2 linked regions of the Hydrogenophilus thermoluteolus genome follow. The protein of the gene in region 1 binds, or shares a complex with, the protein of each later gene. Links are inferred from orthologs where the notes say so. Each region holds a gene or a part of one and is shown on either strand. Other genes may lie near its edges. The genes, in order: tsaD and tsaE.

Region 1 (10,090 bases):
GAAGACTCGATCGGCGAAAGCGGTGTGCTCACTGTCTTCACCACCCGTCCAGACACCTTGATGGGCGCCACCTACGTCGCGGTCGCGGCCGAGCATCCGCTCGCGACGAAAGCCGCGCAAAACGACCCGCAATTGGCCGAATTCATTGCCGAATGCCGCCGGGGGTCGGTCGCCGAGGCCGACCTCGCGACCATGGAAAAGAAAGGGATGCCCACCCCCTATTTCGTGCGTCACCCCCTCACGGGCGAAAAACTCCCCGTCTGGGTTGCGAATTACGTCTTGATGGCGTACGGCGAAGGGGCGGTGATGGCGGTGCCCGCGCACGACGAACGCGATTACGCCTTCGCGCAAAAATATCGTCTGCCGATTCGCCAAGTCATTCGTCCCGACGGCTTCACCGGCACGATCGACGGCAGAGGCCCATGGGAAGAGACCTTTGCGGCCAAAGGGACACTGGTCGACTCCGGCCCCTTCACCGGGCTCACGTCGGAGCAAGCGTTCGACGCCATCATCGCCGCGCTCGCGGAAAAAGGGCTGGGTCAGCAGCGGGTCCAATATCGCTTGCGCGATTGGGGGATCTCACGCCAACGCTACTGGGGTTGCCCAATTCCGGTGATTCACTGCGACCACTGCGGTGAGGTACTCGTCCCCGACGAACAACTCCCCGTCGTTCTGCCCGAATCGGTCGAGATCACCGGTCGCGGCTCACCGCTAGCTGAACTCGCCGACTGGGTCAACGTCCCCTGCCCCGAATGCGGGCGACCCGCACGGCGGGAAACCGACACGATGGACACCTTCGTCGAATCGAGTTGGTATTTCCTGCGTTACTGTTGTCCCGACAACGACCAGGCGATGGTCGACGACCGGGTCAAGTACTGGATGCCCGTCGACCAATACATCGGCGGAATCGAGCACGCGATCCTGCACCTACTCTATTCTCGCTTCTTCACCCGTGCGATGCGGGACCTCGGGCTCATCCCCTTTTCGGAACCCTTCACCAACCTCTTGACACAGGGGATGGTCGTTGCCGAAACCTTCTACCGCGAAGACCCGACAACCGGCAAAAAAACCTGGATCAATCCGGCCGACGTGATCCTGGAACGCGACAGCAAAGGTCGACCGATCTCCGCGGTACACCGCGTCGATGGCAAACCGGTCACCATCGGCGGCATCGAGAAGATGTCGAAGTCCAAAAACAACGGTGTCGACCCACAAGCCCTCATCGACCAATACGGCGCCGACACCGCGCGCTTCTTCATCATCTTCGCCGCGCCGCCGGAAGCGCAGCTCGAATGGTCCGATGCGGGCGTCGAAGGGGCACATCGCTTCTTGCGCCGTGTTTGGGCGTTCGGCGTTCGCTACCGCAACGAAATCGCGCCCCAGCTTCCCACGACCGCTGAGGCGCGCAGCTCGGCGCTGCGGCAACTTGCCGCGCCCCTGGCTGCGGCACGGCGCGAATTGCACCTCATCCTGGAACAGGCGAACCGTGACCTGGCGAAACTCCAATTCAATACCGTCGCAGCCGCGACGATGAAAATGCTCAACCTGCTCGAGCGCCTGCCCGATGGTGACGCAACCGAACGCGCGGCGCTCGCGCACGAAGGGTTCTCGATTCTCCTCAGAGTGCTCGCACCGATCACCCCGCACGTCACCGAGATCCTGTGGCGCGAATGCGGCTTCGGCACATCGCTGCTCGACGCCCCGTGGCCCGAAGTCGATTCCGACGCGCTCACGGTCGCCGAAATCGAACTGGTTTTGCAAATCAACGGCAAGACTCGCGGCAAAGTCACTGTCCCGTCCGACGCCGCCGAAACCACGATTCGCGAACGCACGCTGGCGCACGAACTCGTTCAGGCGGCACTCGATGGGAAGGAGCCGCGGCGTGTGATCATCGTTCCGGGAAGGCTCGTCAATGTCGTCGTTTGAGACCCAGCGCCGCCGCGTATTGACCGGCGTCGCGCTCGTGCCGGCGCTTCTTCTCGCTGCGTGCGGTTTTCGCCCTCGTCATTACGTGGGGTTGGCGCAGCGCACGCTCCACTTCCGTTTCGACCGTGCCGCAGCACTCGAACCGCTCGTTCACGAGATGCTCGCGGGCACACCGGCAACGGTGGTCACGGACCCCAAAGCCGCGGACGCGACGGTCGTTTTGGGGCCGCTCGAAGAAGCGCGGGAGATCATCGCGCTCTCTGCCAGCGGGACGGTTCGCGAATACGCGTTGCGCAGCGTCCTGACCGTTCGCCTCGTCGACCGCGCAGGCGAAGAGCGGCTGCCGCCAACCCGCCTCGTTGCCGAACGGGACTACAGCTACGACGACAGCCGCATCGCGGCCCGCGCTGAAGAGGAGCAGGTGATTCTCACCGACATGCGGCGCGAACTCCTCAGGCGTGCCCTCTTGCTCGTCGACCGTCGGCTTGTGGCGCGACCATGAAATATCCCGCTGCCCGCCTGCCACAGCTCTTGACCCGCAGCCCGTTTCCCCCACTCTGGGCGGTGACGGGCGATGAGCCGCTCCTCATCGAAGAGGCCGCCGACGCGATTCGCACGCACGCCAAAGCAGCCGGGTTCACGGCGCGGGAACGGGTCGTCATCGACAAAGGGGATGCGCTCACCACGCTCACACTCGCAACCGAGAGCCTCTCGCTCTTCGCCGAATCGCGTTTGCTGGAACTCCGCTTCCTGGTCCCCCCGCAGGGCAAAGAGGCACCCCTCTGGTTTGCCGCCCTCTGCGACCGGCCACCGGAAGCCACCGTCACCCTGCTGATTCTGCCCCCGCTCGACTGGGCCACGAAAAAGACACGCTGGTACCAAACCCTCGAAAAAGGGGCGATCCTTGTCGAAACCCAAGCTCCGAGCCGCACGCAACTGCCCCAATGGTGGGCCGAACGGCTGCACGCCCAAGGGCAGCATGCCTCGCGCGAACTCTTGGCCTATTTGGCTGAATGCAGTGAAGGAAACCTGCTTGCCGCGAAACAACAACTGGTGCTCTTAGCCCTCCTCTTTCCACCCGGCCCCCTACCGGAAGCAGAGGTCCGCGCAGCAGTCGCCGAAGTCGCCCGCTTCGACCCGTTCGAACTGCGGCTTGCGGTCCTTACCCGCAACGCAACGCGCGCCGCCCGCCTGATCACCGCGCTGCGCGACGAAGGCGTAGCCGAAGCGCTCGTCCTCTGGGCGCTCGCTGCGGGCGTTCGCGCGCTTGCTCGAGCAAGCGAAGCCGCGGACCCGCGCGCGGTGGATGCGATCGCGAAAAGCGAAAAACTCTTCAGCCCTGTTGAAAAGCAGGCCTTGCGCAGCGCCACCCGATTGGAGTCCGCACAATGCCATCAGTGGCTCCGCCGAGTAGCACAACTCGACCGGATCGCCAAAGGGGTCGAAGCGGGTGACTTCTGGTGCGAAGCCGAACGTCTCGCGCTCGCGCTCAACCCCGCGACGCGCACCTCTGCCGACTTTTCCGTTACCTGGAGCACACTATGACCGAAACCATCGACGCCTATTTCGACCGTCTGGGGCAAGCCGCGCGCACCGCCGCGCAAGCGATCGCGCGCGCGGGCACCGCACAGAAAAACGCGGCGCTTCGCGCGATCGCCGACGCGCTCGACGCTGCGCGTTCGGACCTTACCGCCGCTAACGAACACGACCTACAAGCGGCGCACGCAGCGGGCCTATCGCCCGCGCTGATCGACCGCCTCACGCTCTCCCCCAAAGTGATCGACGCGATGATCGAAGGGCTCGAACAGATCGCGGACCTACCCGACCCTGTCGGCGAAATCCGCGAACTTCGGCAACGCCCCTCCGGTATCCAAGTGGGCCGAATGCGCGTGCCGCTCGGCGTGGTTGGCATCATCTATGAATCGCGCCCGAACGTCACCGTCGACGCCGCGGCTCTCTGCCTCAAAGCGGGCAACGCGGCGATTCTTCGTGGCGGGAAAGAAGCGATCCACAGCAACCAGGCAATCGCCCGGTGCGTTCAGCAAGGATTGGCTGCGGCCCAGCTCCCGGCCATGGTCGTGCAGGTGATCGAACGAACCGAACGCGAACTCGTCACCCGCCTCGTGTCGTCGCCGCAATACGTCGATGTGATCGTGCCGCGCGGCGGCAAAGGGCTCATCGAAGCGGTCGCTCAAGCCGCGAAAGTCCCCGTGATCAAACACCTGGACGGCAATTGCCACGTCTACGTGCACGCTGCCGCGAAACCCGAATGGGTCGTCCCGATCGTCGAAAACGCCAAAACCCACCGCTACGGGGTCTGTAACGCCGCAGAGACGCTCTTGATCGACGAAGCGGTTGCCCCTCGCTACCTCCCCGAGATCGGCGCGATGCTCGCGCGCCACGGCGTCGAGATGCGTTGTTGCCCGAAAGCGTGGTCCCTCTTGCATGCCGCGCCACAAGTTCCTGCCGAACTGCTCAAACCGGCCACCGAGGCCGATTGGGCGACCGAATACCTCGCCCCGATCCTCGCGATTCGGGTCGTCACCGGGCTCGATGACGCGATCGACCACATCGCGCGCTACAGCTCGCACCACACCGAAGCGATCATCACGGAAGACTACTCGGCGGCGATGCGCTTTTTACGCGAAGTCGACTCCGCGTCGGTGATGGTAAACGCCTCGACGCGCTTCGCCGACGGGTTCGAATACGGATTGGGTGCCGAAATCGGTATCTCTACCGACAAATTCCACGCGCGCGGCCCTGTAGGCTTGGAAGGCCTGACCAGCGAAAAATGGATCGTACTGGGACACGGCACGATCCGCCGCTGACGCGAAAACGCTGAGCCTGGACCGGTGCGAGGATCGTTGACCTGCGCGACGATGAGCGCTACGATACCATTTCATTCAAACGTTTGTTGGAGGAGAAAAATGGTTCGTACGCTCATCGCTCTATTTCTCTCTTACGTACTGCTCGCCGCAGCCCCTGCGCAGGCGGAAATCAAGCTGGGCAGCGCCACTTTCCCCGAATCGATCACCCTCGACGGCACGCCGCTCCATCTCAATGGCGCAGGAATCCGCAGCAAGTTCATCTTCCACGTCTACGCGATGGGGCTCTATCTGCCGCAACCGGTCACCCTGGCCGAAGCCGCGCTCACCAGCCCCCCGCCACGCGCGATCCGCATTCAACTGCTGCGCGACCTCTCGGGCGCCACGTTCGCGGACGCGCTGATCGAAGGGCTGAAACAGAATCAACCGCAGGAAGCGCTCACCGCTTATCAAGCCAGCATCGACACTTTGCGCCAAGCGATCCTTTCGCACAGCGAATACAAAGAAAACAGCGTCGTTTTGATCAGCGAAGACAAAAACGGAACGGTGCACATCACCGTTCAAGACAAACCGTTGGTCGAGCCGATTCAACAACCGGGCTTCTTTTCCCTGCTCCTGAGTATCTGGCTCGGCCCGAAACCCGCACAAGATTCCCTCAAAACCGAGCTCCTCAAAGGGAGCGCTTCCTGACGCGTTTCCTTACCGGTACAATCGTCGCTATACCCGATCCCGGAGATGGCGACGATGCCGCCCCAACCAAAACCCAACGCCACCCTGTGGGTTGTAGCCCGGCCGCTACTCGCCCCCTTTTGGCTGGAAATCGCGGCAACCGAAGACGGCACCGTGATTGCCGCTACGTTTCGCACCGATCCTCCACCGTCTCGTCCGCAAGCGAACGCCCCTGCGGCGATTCATCAACTCAGCCACTGGCTCGACACCTGGCTCGAAGCACCGGCAACCCCACTTTGGCCGCGGGTTGCACCACAAGGGACCCCATTTCAACAACGCGTCTGGAACGCGTTACGAACCATCCCCTGCGGTGAAACACGCACGTACGGTGCGCTTGCCGCGCACTTGTCTACCAGCCCGCGTGCGGTCGGCGCCGCGTGTGGCGCAAACCCCTGCCCGATCGTGATTCCCTGTCACCGAGTTGTCGGCAAAAACGGGGCGCTGATCGGCTTTTCCGGTGGTCATTCCGGTGCCTGGCTCGACCTCAAAGCATGGCTACTCGAGCGCGAAAACGCGCGAACGTGACGCGCGCCAAACCGGTTACGCTTACCCCCCTCTCCCAACAATGGATCGACGCGTTCATCGACCATCTGTGGTGGGAAGAGGGGCTGAGTGCAAACACCCGCGCGAGTTACCGCCACGACCTCACCGGCTTTGCCCAATGGCTCGAACAACGCAATGAAACTTTCCGCACGGTCACCGCGGTAACGCTCCTCACCTATCTGGCAGAAAAACCCAGTAAAACAGCTTCGCAACGGCGCCTGATCGCCTGTTGGCGGAAATTTTTCGGCTGGCTCGTCCGGGAAGGAAAAATGGCGCACAACCCATGCCTGACTTTGACCCAACCGCCTTTGCCGCCCAGATTACCCAAAACCCTCACCGAAAACGAAGTCGAAAACCTGCTGCAGGCCCCGGACCCGGAAACCCTGTTGGGTTTACGCGACAAAGCGATACTCGAACTCCTCTACGCAACGGGTCTTCGCGTCGGCGAATTGGTCACATTGCACTTGGCGCAATTGCGGCTCCAAGAAGGTTGGCTCATCGCCACGGGGAAAGGGAATAAAGAACGGCTGATCCCTTTTGGGGAATTAGCTGGCGAATGGCTGAGCCGTTACCTGCGTGACGCGCGCCCCAAACTCTGCAAACCGCATACCACCGATGCACTTTTTCTCACCCAAAATGGCGGAGCGATGACTCGGCAACGCTGTTGGCAATTGATCAAACGCTATGCCATCGCAGCAGGGATCGACCCGCGCAAAATTTCCCCCCATACCCTACGCCATGCGTTTGCCACCCACTTATTGAATCATGGCGCCGATTTACGCGCGGTCCAGATGTTACTTGGCCACGCCGATATCAGTACCACACAAATCTATACCCATGTCGCGCACGCCCGTCTCGAAGCGCTCTACCATCGCCACCACCCCCGCGCCTAATCCTCACGCGCTTGTCAAAACAAACAGTTTTGCTAAAATAGAAACGTTCGTTCAATTTATAAAAGGAATTCCGCTATGGCTCTGCACAATATCCCATTGGAAACGCTCGAAGCCCTTTCCATCGAAGCTTTGGAAGAGCTGAAAAAAGATATCGAAAAAACCATCGTCAAAAAACAAGATGAGCGGCTCGAACAACTCAAAGAAGAGGTTCGGCAAATGGCCGAACGGCTCGGCGTTCCCTTTGAAACGCTTCTGGAGCGGTTGACCCGCGAACGGAGTGGCAAGGGGCGCAAAAATAGCGCGCCGAAACGCAAACTGCCGTGGCGCTTCCGCCACCCTACCGATCCCGACAAAGGTTGGACGGGCCGCGGTTTGCCACCGAAATGGCTCCAAGAGTGGGAAGCCTCTGGGCGTTCGCGTGAAGAGCTGCGCATCGGCTAACGATGAGTTGGCACATCCTGTTCGCGCTGCTCTTTGGCTACGCGCTCGGATCCGTTCCCTTTGCGCTGATCACCAGTAAACTCTTCGGCTTGCCCGATCCGCGCACTTTCGGATCGAAAAACCCGGGCGCTACCAATGTGCTGCGCACCGGTCACAAAGGAGCAGCGCTTTTGACGCTCATCGGTGACGCTGGCAAAGGCGCCGCTGCGGTACTGATCGCACAAGCTGCGACGCAATCCCCCACCCTGGCGGCTGCCGCAGGGCTCGGCGCTTTTCTGGGCCACGTCTTCAGCTATTTCCTTCGTTTTCAGGGCGGGAAAGGGGTCGCTACCGCGCTCGGCGTCCTGTTGGCGATCCAACCGTTGTTGGGTCTCATCGCCGCGCTCATCTGGCTGACCGTCGCGGTGGTCTCCCGCTACTCGTCACTGGCGGCGCTCATTGCGGCGCTCCTTACCCCACCGCTCGCGTGGCTCCTCAACCGCACCCCAGCCGAAGTGGCTCTCGTCACCGTACTCGCAGCGATACTTATCGCACGACACCACCAAAACATTCGCAATCTTTTGCAAGGGACAGAGTCGAAAATCGGCGTTAAAGCGGCAACGGCCAGCGCGGATGGATCATCACCCGGTAATCCGTCTTCACCGGAAAACCCAACCTGACGCGTTGCGCCGCAGCGTGCGCAATCATCGCTCCATTGTCGGTGCACCACTGCGGCGGGGGAAAGACGACCGAACAGCCTAGCGCCTCCAACTCAGCCGCCAAACGCGCGCGCAACTGCGCATTCGCGGTGACTCCGCCCGCCGCAACCAGACGGCGGGCACCCGTCATCTCGACCGAACGCACGGTTTTAGCCACCAACACGTCGATCACCGCCGCTTGAAACGACGCCGCCAGATCCGCCTTCGCCTGAGGGTCGTCGCCAATCGTTTCGGCAGCAAGCGCCACCGCGGTTTTCAATCCACTGAAACTGAACGCGATCTCCGACGACTGCATAAGCGGGCGCGGCAGTGCATAGCGCGTTGCATCCCCCTGCTCGGCCAGTTTTGCCAACTGTGGGCCGCCCGGATAGCCCAACCCCAGGATTTTGGCGGTTTTGTCGAACGCTTCACCCGCTGCATCATCGATCGTCTCGCCCAACAACCGATAGCGCCCCACGCCTTCGACCCACAAAAGCTGCGTATGACCGCCCGAAACAAGGAGCGCCACGAACGGAAACGCCAAATCGGGCGCAGCCATCAACGGCGAAAGCAGATGTCCTTCCAAATGGTGGATCGGCATCGTCGGAACCCCGCGGGCAAACGCCCAACTCTCGGCAAACGCTGCGCCCACCAAAAGCGCGCCTGCCAAACCGGGCCCCGCCGTGTACGCGACCAGATCCACATCCGCCGGCGTCCAGCGCGCCTGCGTGAGCGCACGCGCGACGAGCAGCGGCAACCGCCGCACATGGTCGCGCGACGCCAACTCTGGCACCACTCCGCCATAATGGGCGTGCAACGCCACTTGAGAAAACAGTTCGTGCGCAACCAGCCCGGAAGCGTCATCCCAAAGCGCCACCCCGGTCTCGTCACACGACGTTTCGATCGCCAAAATCCGTTTCATGCCGCGATTGTACCGAATCCCACCGTGAAAAGCCTTGCCCCCAGTTGCCGCACTCAGGTATAATCGCATGCTTTCCGGTACCAGATTCGAGGAAACATTCATGCCCTACGTGCGTGTCAAAGAAAACGAACCCGCCGACGTGGCGATCCGCCGCTTCAAGCGTCTGGTGGAAAAAGCGGGGATTTTGACGGAACTGCGCAAACGCGAGTTCTATGAAAAACCTTCGGAAGAGCGCAAACGCAAGCGCGCTGCCGCGATCAAACGCTACCAGAAAAAACTGCGGATGCAGATGCTTCCCCCGAAAATGTACTGATCACATTTTTTTCCTTCGTTTTGCTGCCTGCCACACTGAAGGAGCCGCTGACTTCAGTGTGGCGATTTGCTTTGCGCTGCAATGATCCCGCCTGAGTTCGTCGAAACCCTTCTTGCGCGCACCGACATCGTCGAAGTCATCGGCAAGCGGATCAAACTCAAAAAATCGGGCGTGAACTATTTTGCCTGTTGCCCATTCCACGGCGAAAAAACCCCCTCATTTTCCGTTTCACCCAGCAAACAGTTCTACCACTGCTTCGGCTGTGGCGCCCACGGCACTGCGATCACCTTCTTGATGGAATACGAGGGGATCTCCTTTCCCGATGCCGTCGAAGCGCTCGCCCAAGAAGCCGGCTTAGTCGTTCCCAAAACCCGAACGGGTGACCCAAAAGCCGCGGAAACGGCCCGCAACGAACGCGAACAGTTGTTGCATCTCCTCGAAAAAGCCGCCCACTTCTATCAGCAGCAACTGGCACGCCACCCCGAAGCGCTCCGATACCTGGAACGCCGTGGCATCGGGCGTGACGCGATCCACCACTTCGGCTTGGGATATGCGCCGGACGACTGGCAAGCGCTCGCAGCGATCTTTCCCCATTACAACGATCCCCTCTTGGAAAAAGCGGGCCTGGTGATCGCACAGGACAACGGACGCCGCTACGACCGCTTTCGCCACCGCATCCTCTTTCCGATCCACAACCGCCGCGGACAGGTGGTCGCTTTCGGCGGCCGCGTACTCGACCAAAGCGAACCGAAATACCTCAACTCGCCTGAAACCCCACTCTTCAGCAAAAGCCACGAACTCTATGCGCTAGCGCTTGCACG
Region 2 (10,636 bases), 1.3 Mb from region 1 along the record:
GCAATCGCCCGCTTCATCGCCGCAATGAACCAAGGAACGCTCACACCGCAATTGATCGACACCAGCGAACGGCTCTTGCGTGTGGCTCGCTACTATGAAAGCGCGGCGCGGTTTGCCGAAGAGGGTGCGCACGCTTGGGGCGAATACGACGAACGCGACCCGTCCGTGATGGCCGCATGGGAACGCTTTCGCACCGCGGCGCTGGCGCTGCTCCCCACCGCCCGCAATGCCCCCCACGATGCAGCCACTGTGGGGAAATCCGACGACGACACGATGGAAGCGGCCTACCAAGACCTCAAAGCGGCGCTCCTTGCCGCCGGAAGCCGTGGTGCACTCTCCATCGCCGCAATGGACGCGCAACTGCGCGCAGCAAGCGCGATCCACCGTGGTCTGCAACAACTACGCAAAGGCATCACGCGCACACCCCCACCCCTCACACCGCAAAAAACGCCACATACCTGACCCAGCCGCACACGTTCTCGACTTCGCGCGTTTTTGTCTCTTATGTCTTATATAAGATACTTGACGCGGCGCAGCAAGCACGGTATCATCAATCCCGTCGCCACTTGGCACATTCGTAACCGAAAGGACGCAATCATGGACCGTCAACAGCAGATCGAAGCGATCAAAAAAGATTGGGCCGAAAACCCGCGCTGGAAAGGGATCACCCGCACCTACACCGCCGAAGACGTCGTGCGTCTGCGCGGTTCGGTGACACCGGAATACACCTTCGCGCGCATGGGCGCAGAAAAACTCTGGAAATTGCTCCACACTGAGCCCTACATCAACGCGCTCGGGGCGCTCACCGGCGGCCAAGCCATGCAACAGGTCAAAGCCGGGATCAAAGCGATTTACCTCTCCGGCTGGCAAGTTGCCGCGGACAACAACGAATACCGCGCGATGTACCCCGACCAGTCGCTCTACCCGGTGAACTCGGTGCCGGTGGTCGTCGAACGCATCAACAACGCGTTCAAACGTGCCGACGAGATCCAATGGGCCAAAGGGCTCAACCCAGGTGACGAAGGGTGGATCGACTATTTTGCCCCGATCGTCGCCGACGCCGAAGCGGGCTTCGGTGGCGTGCTCAACGCCTTCGAACTGATGAAAGCCATGATCCGTGCAGGTGCTGCCGGTGTACACTTCGAAGACCAGCTCGCCAGCGTCAAGAAGTGCGGCCACATGGGCGGGAAAGTGCTCGTCCCCACCTCCGAAGCGGTGCAGAAACTGATCGCCGCGCGGCTCGCTGCGGACGTCTGCGGCGTGCCCACGCTGGTGATTGCGCGTACCGACGCCGAAGCCGCCGACCTGCTCACCTCGGACCACGACGAATACGACAAACCGTTCCTCACCGGCGAGCGCACCGCCGAAGGGTTCTACCGCACCAAGAAGGGGCTTGAGCAAGCAGTGGCGCGCGCACTCGCTTACGCGCCGTACGCCGACCTCGTCTGGTGCGAAACCGGTACGCCCGACCTCGAATTCGCGAAGCAATTCGCCGAAGCGGTGCATGCCAAGTTCCCGGGCAAGATGCTCGCGTACAACTGCTCGCCGTCGTTCAACTGGAAGAAGAACCTCGACGACACCACGATCGCCAAATTCCAACGCGAACTCGGCGCGATGGGGTACAAGTTCCAGTTCATCACGCTCGCCGGCGTCCACAGCATGTGGTACAACATGTTCGACCTGGCGTACGACTACGCCCGTCGCGGCATGAGCGCTTACGTCGAAAAAGTGCAAGAACCCGAATTCGCTGCCCGCGAACGCGGTTACACCTTTGTCGCCCACCAAGCCGAAGTGGGTACCGGTTACTTCGACGACGTCACCACGGTCATTCAAGGGGGTCAGTCGAGCGTCACCGCGCTCACCGGTTCCACCGAAGAAGAGCAGTTCCACTGATCAGCCCGTGAGAGGCACGGCATGGCGCGATCCCTGCATCGCCCATGCCAGAGGGAGACAAAAACGGTTGGGTAGCCCAAGTGGCTACCCTTTTTCTTGTCCGCGCGAAATGCGCGCCGCAGATGGACAAATCGACACGAACTCAGTATCCTTCCACCAAGTACGGCCACACCAAGGAGACCTTACCCCAATGATCACCCTCGAAACCCGAGACAATCGCGTCGAAGCCACTGTCTTTGGCGAATTTACCCTTGCCGACTTTCGTGCATTCGAAGAGCAGATCGAATACGCGAACCGCTTCCACGGCCCGGTTCGGCTCCTTCTCGACCTGCGCCAGATGATCTCCTACACCATCGATGTGGCGTGGGAAGAGCTCAAATTCACCCGCGCACACCCCGACGCGTTCGACCGCATCGCGATTCTCACCGACGACGATTGGCTCATGTGGATCGCCTGGATCGAGCGCTTCTTCGTCCATGCCGAGATCCGCACCTTCACCGATGAAGACGCCGCGCGCGCCTGGCTCGACGAACCCGCGACAAACGCTGCGGATTGACCGAAACGCACATGACCGCGATGAACCTTTTTCCCGCTACCGTGATCGATAGCGGCGAGCGCTCGCTCTAGCGTCACCGCGTGCCACAACCTGCTGGCAATGACGCATGCCGGGTTGCCATTCGGCCAGTTGTACGCCGGTTCGTGGAGCGAATGGTGCGCCGACCCTGCGCGCCCCGTCGCACGAACCCCATCCTGATCCCTCACCCTTCCAACACCACGCGCGAGACTTCCGGCAGCGACCGTGCCAAGAAGCGCTCGGCAAGTGTATGAAACCGCGGCGGCTTGTCCGAAACATAGAAGCGATGCTGTGGCGCAGCCGCTTCACGGCGCAGGAGCGCCTGTTCCGCCAGCACCTGCGCAGCGGCTTCGGCAACGGCCACGGCCGAATCGATCAACGCCACCTCCGGCCCGGCAACGCGGCGCAACAGCGGTTTGAGCAACGGGTAGTGCGTACATCCCAAAACCAGGGTATCCACTGATTCGGAGGCGAGCGGCGCCAAATATTCCCGTGCCACCTGTTCGGTAACCGGATGATCGACCCACCCCTCCTCGACCAACGGAACGAAGAGCGGGCACGCCCACGCATGCACCCGCACGTCGGGTGCGTACGCATGGATCCGTCGCGCGTACGCGCCGCTATCCACAGTCGCCATCGTGCCGATCACCGCAACAGCCCGGCGCCGCGTCATCTCCGCAGCCGCCCGTGCCCCGGCGTCGATCACGTCGAGCACCGGCACGCCGGCCGCCAAACCCGCTACTGTGTCCGCAGCGACCGCGGCCATCGAATTGCACGCGATGATGAGGAGCTTCACCTCTTGCTGCAACAAAAAGCGGGTGATTTCCGCAGCATACCGCCGGATGGTCTGCGCCGACTTCACCCCATAGGGCACGCGCGCGGTGTCACCGAAATAGACGATCGCTTCATTAGGCAGCCGCTCCATCACCGCCCGCGCCACCGTTAGCCCCCCAACCCCCGAATCGAAGATACCGATCGGTGCATTGCTCACCGGTTGCCTGCCCATCGTCTGCGCCATCGCCCCGCGTCACTAAGCAAATGGAACGGATTGTACCGTACCACCCTGGCCGCGATGGCGCGCCAGCGCCCACTGGACGTGTTCGCGCACCAGCGGCGACGGGTCGTCGGCGCGCTGCCTGAGCGCCGCCACCACATCTGGGGTCGTCGGGGCGTTACCCAACGCCACGGCCAAATTGCGCAACCAACGCGGATAGCCGATGCGCCGAATCGGAGAACCCGCGAAACGATCCAGGAATTCGTGTTCGCGCCAAGCAAACAGTTCGACCAACCGCGGCGCATCGAGCCCATGCCGCGGCTGAAAGTCGGAGCATTGTGACGGCGTCGCGAAACGATTCCACGGACAGACCAATTGGCAATCGTCGCAGCCATAGATTCGGTTGCCAACGAGCGGCCGCAGTGACTCCGGAATCGATCCAGGATGTTCGATCGTCAGGTACGAAATGCAGCGCCGCGCATCCACCGTGTAGGGCGCGACGATCGCCTGCGTTGGACACGCGGTGAGACAACGCACGCATCGCCCACAATGCGCACGTTGCGGCGCGTCGACCGGCAACGGCAGGTTGGTGACCAGTTCGCCCAGAAAAAAGTAGGACCCTTCGCGTGTCAGCAACAGCGTATGCTTTCCGCGCCACCCCAAACCCGCGCGCGCGGCGAGCGCCACCTCCCATATCGGCGCCGAATCGACGAAGACCCGCCCTTGGTGTTCTGGCGCCAACGTTTTCAGGACGTTTTCCAGTTTCGCCAAGCGGGCGCGCACCACCTTGTGGTAATCTCGGCCCAGCGCATACCGCGAAATATAGGCGCGCGACGGGTCGGAGAGCACCGCTTCGGCCGGCGCCGCCTGCTCGGGCCAGTAGGGAAAACGCAACGAGACGACGCGCTGCGCGCCTGGAACGAGCGCGGCGGGGCGCGCGCGCAGCGTCCCCCACTTTGCCATATAATCCATCTCGCCGTGGTACCCTTCGCGCAACCACGCAAGGAGTTTCGGCTCTTCCGCGGAGAGGTCGACGTCGCTCACCGCCATCGCGGCAAACCCGAGCGACTCCGCCGCGCGCCACAACGCTGCTTTGATCTGTGCCCAATCGCGAACCGTTCCTGCCATCGACACCCATCGCCCCCATGAATACCGACGCCTCTTTTACCACAACCGCGCACCTCGAAAACGAAGCCGAAACCGGCGCGTTCGCGCGACGCGTTGCCCCCTGCTTCGTCGCGACCCGCGGCATCGTCACGCTGACCGGGCCGCTGGGTGCCGGCAAGACCACCTTCGTACGGGCACTCCTCAACGCGCTCGGCCATCACGGACCGGTCAAAAGTCCCACCTATACCTTGGTCGAACCCTACCCAGATCTCGCTGTTCCAGTTTATCATTTCGACTACTACCGGTTCGCCGACCCCGAAGAGTTCCGCTGGGGCGGCTTCGACGAATACTTTCAACCGGAAAACCTCTGCTTAGTGGAATGGCCCGAAAAAGCGCACCCCTACCTACCGAGCCCCGACTGGCAGGTTCGGATCGCGATCGAAGCGACGGGCAGTCGGCTGCTGACCCTGGGCGCCTGCTCGACTGCGGCGAAGCGGCAGTGGCCAGCGCTCGGCTAGCCACCCCCGCAGCCGCGTTGTCCCGCGTCCAAGCGGCACGCCGCGCCTTTCTCTCCCGCGCCACGCTCCTTGCGGCATTCACTTGGCTGCCGACACGCCTCATCGCCGCGTCGCCACCCCGTATCGTCGCCGTTCGCGCTTGGCCCGCAGAGGAATACACACGCGTCACGCTCGAAGCCAGCGCCGCACTCGAACACGAAGCATTCTTACTAGAAAATCCACTGCGCCTCGTGATCGACCTCAAAGGGGTGGTCGTCCAAACGATTTTGCGTGCCCTTGCAGAACATATCGCACCCGACGACCCCTATATCGCCGCGGTCCGCGTCGGGCAGTTCACCCCAGAGACCACCCGCATCGTCTTCGACCTGAAGCAAGCAGTCGTCCCGCAGATCTTCCTTCTCGACCCCATCGATCCCTATCAATACCGCCTGGTAATCGACCTCTATCCCGAAAAACCGCAAGACCCCGTCGCGCGGCTCTTGGCCGAACTCGACAAACGGCAGCGGACGGAAAGTGACACGCCGGTCCTCAGCGAAACGCCCCCGCGGCGACCCGCCGAAACCCAAGCGAACCGGGCAACCAACCCGCGTAAGCCACAACCGAAACCACCGGAACAGGACGCCCCATACGTGATCGTCCTCGACCCCGGGCACGGCGGCGAAGACCCCGGCGCGATCGGTCGTCACGGTACCCGGGAAAAGGACGTGGTGTTGGCGGTGGCGCGGCGCGCCAAGAAGCGGTTCGACGACGACCCGAAAACGCGCGCGGTGCTCACGCGCAGCGGTGACTACTTCATCGCGTTGGGGGAAAGGGTGAACCGCGCCCGGCGCGCCCAAGCCGACCTCTTCGTCTCGATCCACGCCGACGCCTTCGTGCGCCCCGACGTCGCCGGGAGCTCGGTCTATGCCCTCAGCGACCGCGGTGCCTCGAGCACCGCAGCGAAGTGGCTCGCGCAAAAAGAGAACCAATCCGACCTCATCGGCGGCGTCCAATTGGCAGCGCGCAGCGACCATGTCGCCGCTACGCTCCTCGACCTCTCGATCACCGCAACCCGCACCGACTCGTTGCGCCTCGCGCAAGCGGTGCTCGCCGAGCTCGCGCGCGTAAGCCCCCCCCACCGCCCCGAGGTCGAAACCGCGAATTTCGCAGTCCTGCGTAACCCCGACGTCCCGTCGGTACTCGTCGAGCTGGCGTTCATCTCCAATCCCACCGAAGAACGGCGACTAAAGAGTGCAGACTACCAAGAACAGCTCGCTGAAGCGATCTACCGCGGCGTGAAGCGCTACCTCGAACGCCACGCGCCGCGTCCTCGTGCGTTGATGCTCGCCGCCAAGAGCCGCGACCCCGCAAGTTGATCTGCGGAATACCGGTATAATTGGGCGTTTTCCGAAAGCAGACTCAGAGGACGATGCGCATCCTGCGGGGCCATGCGCCCAGCCTTGCACCGACCGCGCTCACCGTCGGCAATTTCGATGGCGTCCATCGCGGACACCAGGCGTTGTTGCGCCTGGTCTGCGACCGTGCGGTAGCACGACAACTCACCCCTGCGGTGCTCACCTTCGAACCCCACCCGCGCGAGCGGTTGGCACCGACCAGTGCCCCCCCGCGTCTCACCCCGCTGCGCGACAAAGCAGCGCTGCTTGCGCGGGAAGGGATCGCGCAGCTGCACATCCTCCCCTTTACCCGCCGTATCGCACAGTGGTCGCCAGAGGCGTTCATCGCGTTCATGGTCGAACGTCTCATGGTTCGCCATTTGATCGTCGGCGACGATTTTCGCTTCGGCGCCCATCGCGCCGGCACGTTGGAAACCTTGCTCGACGCCGGAGAGCGCTTCGGCTTTACCGTCGAAGCGATGTCGACCCTTACGTTAGGCCCCGAACGCATCAGCTCGAGCGCCGTGCGCACCGCGCTCGATGCGGGCAACGTCGAACACGCCGCGCTGCTGCTTGGGCGTTGGTACGCGGTCACCGGACGCGTCCACCCGGGCGCCCAACTCGGCCGCCAAATCGGTGTTCCGACGATGAACCTACGGATCGCACCACGGCAAGCGCTTCCTTCGGGCGTTTTCGTCGGCTGGGTCACCGGTCTGGGCAATCGGCCTGAACCGGCGGTGATCAACGTCGGCGTACGCCCGACCGTCACGCAGCGCCACCCAGCCGATCGCGCATCCTGCCCTCTGCTCTCCCCCACACTGGAGGCGCACCTCCTCGATTGGCACGGTGACGCATACGGCAAGCGGATCACCGTCCATTTCGCCGCCAAACTGCGGAACGAACAGCGCTTCCCGTCGCTTGCCGCGCTCACGACACAAATCCACGACGACATCGCCGCGGCGCGACGCTGGCACGCAACGCACCCCACGCAATACCCATTGGATTAGGAGTCGATCGATGGCTAACGGAAAGGGCTACCGCCAAACCCTCAACCTCCCCGACACGCCGTTCCCCATGCGCGGCGACCTCGCGAAACGTGAACCGGGTTGGGTCGCGGCGTGGCAAAAGCAAAAACGCTACGAGCAGATCCGCGAACGGTGTCGCGGCCGCACGAAAAAGTTCGTCCTTCACGACGGCCCGCCGTACGCGAACGGGGATATCCATATCGGCCACGCGGTCAATAAAATCCTCAAAGACATCATCGTCCGCTCGAAAACGCTTGCTGGATACGACGCCCCCTACGTTCCCGGGTGGGACTGCCATGGGCTGCCCATCGAACACCAGATCGAAAAACGGTACGGGCGCGGCCTACCCGGCAGCGAAGTGCGGCGGCTGTGCCGCGAATTCGCAGCAGAACAGGTCGAACGGCAAAAGCGCGACTTCATCCGCTTGGGCGTACTCGGGGACTGGGACAACCCCTACCTCACCATGAACTACGCCAACGAAGCGAACGAAATTCGCGCGCTCGCCCGCCTGGTCGACGCCGGTTTCGTCGTGCGCGGTCTCAAACCGGTGCATTGGTGCTTCGACTGCGGGTCGGCGCTCGCGGAAGCGGAGATCGAGTACGAAGAGCGCACCTCTCCGGCAATCGACGTCGCGTTCCCCCTCGACCCGGCGGAACAGGCGCGTGTGGCGCAAGCGTTTGGCCTTGCCGAAGCGCCGCAGCAGCCGATCTTTGCCGTGATCTGGACCACCACCCCCTGGACGATCCCGGCGAACCAGGCACTCAACGTCCATCCCGAATACCGGTACGAACTCGTCGCCACCCCGAAAGGGTGCCTGATCCTGGCCGCCGAACTGAAGGATGCGGCGCTCGCGCGCTTCGGCTTTGCCGCCTCAGAAGTCGAAACGCTCGGCGCGTGTCAGGGGGCGGCGCTTGCGCGCGTCACGTTCCGCCATCCGCTCTATGATCGCGCTTCGCCCGTCCTGCCCGACACCTACGTCGAGCTCGCCACCGGTACCGGCATCGTCCATTCGGCCCCCGCCTATGGGGAAGACGATTTCCGCGTCTGGATCGCCGCGGGGTTCCCCCAAGAGGCGATCCTCACTCCGGTTCAAGGCGACGGGCGCTTCGCCCCTGATCTGCCGGAATTCGGCGGCCTTTCCGTCTGGGAAGCAAACCCGAAGATCGTCGCCGCGCTCGAAGCCGCCGGGGCGCTGCTTGCGCACGCGCCGATCCGCCACAGTTACCCACACTGTTGGCGCCACAAAACGCCGACGATCTTCCGTGCCACCAACCAGTGGTTCGTCGCGATGGACCTGCCTCGCCCCGATCCCCTGCGCGACAACCACCCCACCACGTTGCGCGACCGGGCGCTTGCCGGCGTCGATGCCACCCGCTTCTACCCCGCTTGGGGTAAACAACGGCTGCACGCGATGATCGCGAACCGTCCCGACTGGTGCATCTCACGACAGCGCCACTGGGGCGTCCCGATCCCCTTCTTCGTCCACAAGCAGACCGGAGCGCTTCACCCGCGCACCGTCGAACTCATGGAAGCGGTTGCGCAACGCGTGGAACAGGAGGGCATCGAAGCGTGGTTTGCACTCGACCCTGCAGAGCTTCTGGGAGACGAAGCGCGCGACTACGAAAAAGTCACCGACACCCTCGACGTCTGGTTCGACTCCGGCACCACGCACCTGCACGTCTTGCGTGGCTCCCATCCCGAGCTCGGCCACCCTGCGGCGATGTACCTCGAAGGGTCCGACCAGCACCGCGGGTGGTTCCACTCGTCGCTCCTCACCGGTTGTGCGATCGACGGTCGCCCCCCTTACGACGCGCTCCTCACCCACGGCTTCGTCGTCGACGGGCAAGGGCGCAAGATGAGCAAATCGCGCGGCAACGTCGTCGCGCCGCAAGAGGTGTGTGACACCCTCGGCGCCGACATCTTGCGCCTCTGGGTCGCCAGCACCGACTATTCCGGTGAGCTCACCATCTCGAAAGAGATCCTGCAACGGGTCGTCGAAGTCTACCGCCGGTTGCGCAACACTTTGCGCTTCATGCTCGCGAACATCGCCGACTTCGACCCGACGCGCGAAGCGGTCGCGCCAGAGGCGCTCGTCGACCTCGACCGCTGGGCGATCCTGGCAACCGCAACGGCGCAACAGCAGATCACCGACGCGTACGAGGCGATGGAGTTTCACCGCGTCGTCCAGACGATGATGCACTTTGCCTCGGAAACGCTTGGGGCGTTCTACCTCGACGTCCTCAAAGACCGCCTCTACACCACCCCCGCGCAAGGACACCCGCGCAAAAGCGCCCAGACCGCGATCACCCACATCCTGCATGCGTTCGTCCGCTGGATGGCGCCAATTTTGCCATTCACCGCGGAAGAGGTCTGGGAACACCTCACCGGCAACCCCGAAGAGAGTGTGATGTTCCACACCTGGTACGAACTGCCCGCAATCCCCGACGCCGACGCGGTGCGCGAACGCTGGCACTGGGTCCTCGATACCCGCGAACGGGTCACCAAAGCGATCGAAGCAAAACGCGAAGCGGGTGAAATCGGCGCCAACCTCGAAGCCGAAATCACCCTCTTTGCCGCCGGGGCGCGCTACCAAGCCTTGGCAGCGCTTGGAAACGAACTCCACTTCCCGTACATCGTCTCGCGCGCCGAAGTGGTCGAAGTAGCAACCGCGGAGGAAGAGCGGGTCGAAGCACGCAAATCGCCGCACGGGAAATGCGCACGCTGCTGGCATTACGAACCCGACGTCGGCAGCGAACCGGCGCATCCCGACCTGTGCGGTCGTTGCCGCTCCAACCTCACCGGCTCCGGAGAAACTCGGCAGTGGGCATGAACCACGCGCTTCCCGAACTGGCACCGACCGCGCCATCGAGGGCCGTCGCAACGCGCCGCCGCCTTTGGGTGATGGGCATCGCTGCGCTGGTCTTTGCGCTCGACCAACTGAGCAAATGGATCATCGCGGCAACCATACCCACGGGCGAAGCGCTTGTTGTCACCCCCTTCTTCCAACTCGTCTCCGTCTACAACCCGGGCGCGGCGTTCAGTTTCCTGGCTGGCGCCTCTGGCTGGCAGCGGTGGTTCTTTTTGGCGATCGCGCTAGCCGTCACGCTTTGGCTGCTGTGGGAAGCGGGCACCGCCACCCGCAAAACCCTCTT

What was found.
Region 2: the proteins of tsaD (region 1) and tsaE are in contact, whole or in part, in a crystal structure (PDB 6N9A), measured with the Thermotoga maritima proteins. The link is inferred for Hydrogenophilus thermoluteolus from one-to-one orthologs. Residues at the interface, in WP_004082750.1 of Thermotoga maritima: Cys10, Asp11, Arg49, His50, Leu82, Gly84, Gly135, Gly136, Glu154, Thr155, Leu156, Asp157, Asp158, Ser159, Glu162, Asp165, Lys166, Arg169, Leu170, Tyr175, Lys213, Thr214, Leu217, Tyr218, Gln221, Arg222, Asn324; in WP_004082108.1 of Thermotoga maritima: Leu37, Gly38, Lys46, Lys57, Val59, Lys60, Ser61, Thr63, Phe64, Thr65, Leu66, Met67, Val69, Pro71, Tyr82, Arg83, Leu84, Asp86, Asp88, Phe89, Asp93, Ile128, Asp130, Glu131, Arg134.

What each region holds. Positions count from the first base shown.
Region 1 is NZ_AP018558.1:1,653,193-1,663,282, forward strand. Bases 6,952-9,876 are described here. They hold tsaD (tRNA (adenosine(37)-N6)-threonylcarbamoyltransferase complex transferase subunit TsaD), read right to left. Parts: upstream 8,957-9,876; coding sequence 7,946-8,956; downstream 6,952-7,945. Other genes in these bases: HPTL_RS08050 (H-NS histone family protein), read left to right, coding at 6,992-7,357; plsY (glycerol-3-phosphate 1-O-acyltransferase PlsY), read left to right, coding at 7,360-8,016; rpsU (30S ribosomal protein S21), read left to right, coding at 9,057-9,269; dnaG (DNA primase), read left to right, coding at 9,351-9,876. Also shown: leuS (leucine--tRNA ligase), read left to right, coding at 1-1,926; HPTL_RS08020 (LPS-assembly lipoprotein LptE), read left to right, coding at 1,913-2,428; holA (DNA polymerase III subunit delta), read left to right, coding at 2,425-3,471; HPTL_RS08030 (glutamate-5-semialdehyde dehydrogenase), read left to right, coding at 3,468-4,754; HPTL_RS08035 (chalcone isomerase family protein), read left to right, coding at 4,854-5,441; HPTL_RS08040 (methylated-DNA--[protein]-cysteine S-methyltransferase), read left to right, coding at 5,496-6,005; site-specific tyrosine recombinase XerD, read left to right, coding at 6,002-6,916; more of dnaG, read left to right, coding at 9,877-10,090.
Region 2 is NZ_AP018558.1:361,229-371,864, reverse strand. The notes cover bases 3,395-6,346. They hold tsaE (tRNA (adenosine(37)-N6)-threonylcarbamoyltransferase complex ATPase subunit type 1 TsaE), read left to right. Parts: upstream 3,395-4,606; coding sequence 4,607-5,086; downstream 5,087-6,346. Other genes in these bases: HPTL_RS01670 (N-acetylmuramoyl-L-alanine amidase), read left to right, coding at 5,068-6,346; queG (tRNA epoxyqueuosine(34) reductase QueG), read right to left, coding at 3,498-4,589; murI (glutamate racemase), read right to left, coding at 3,395-3,485. In the rest of the region: HPTL_RS01705 (Na/Pi cotransporter family protein), read left to right, coding at 1-462; aceA (isocitrate lyase), read left to right, coding at 598-1,893; HPTL_RS01695 (SpoIIAA family protein), read left to right, coding at 2,084-2,449; more of murI, read right to left, coding at 2,652-3,394; more of HPTL_RS01670, read left to right, coding at 6,347-6,441; HPTL_RS01665 (bifunctional riboflavin kinase/FAD synthetase), read left to right, coding at 6,495-7,466; ileS (isoleucine--tRNA ligase), read left to right, coding at 7,477-10,314; lspA (signal peptidase II), read left to right, coding at 10,311-10,636. UniProt on the Escherichia coli protein: Required for the formation of a threonylcarbamoyl group on adenosine at position 37 (t(6)A37) in tRNAs that read codons beginning with adenine.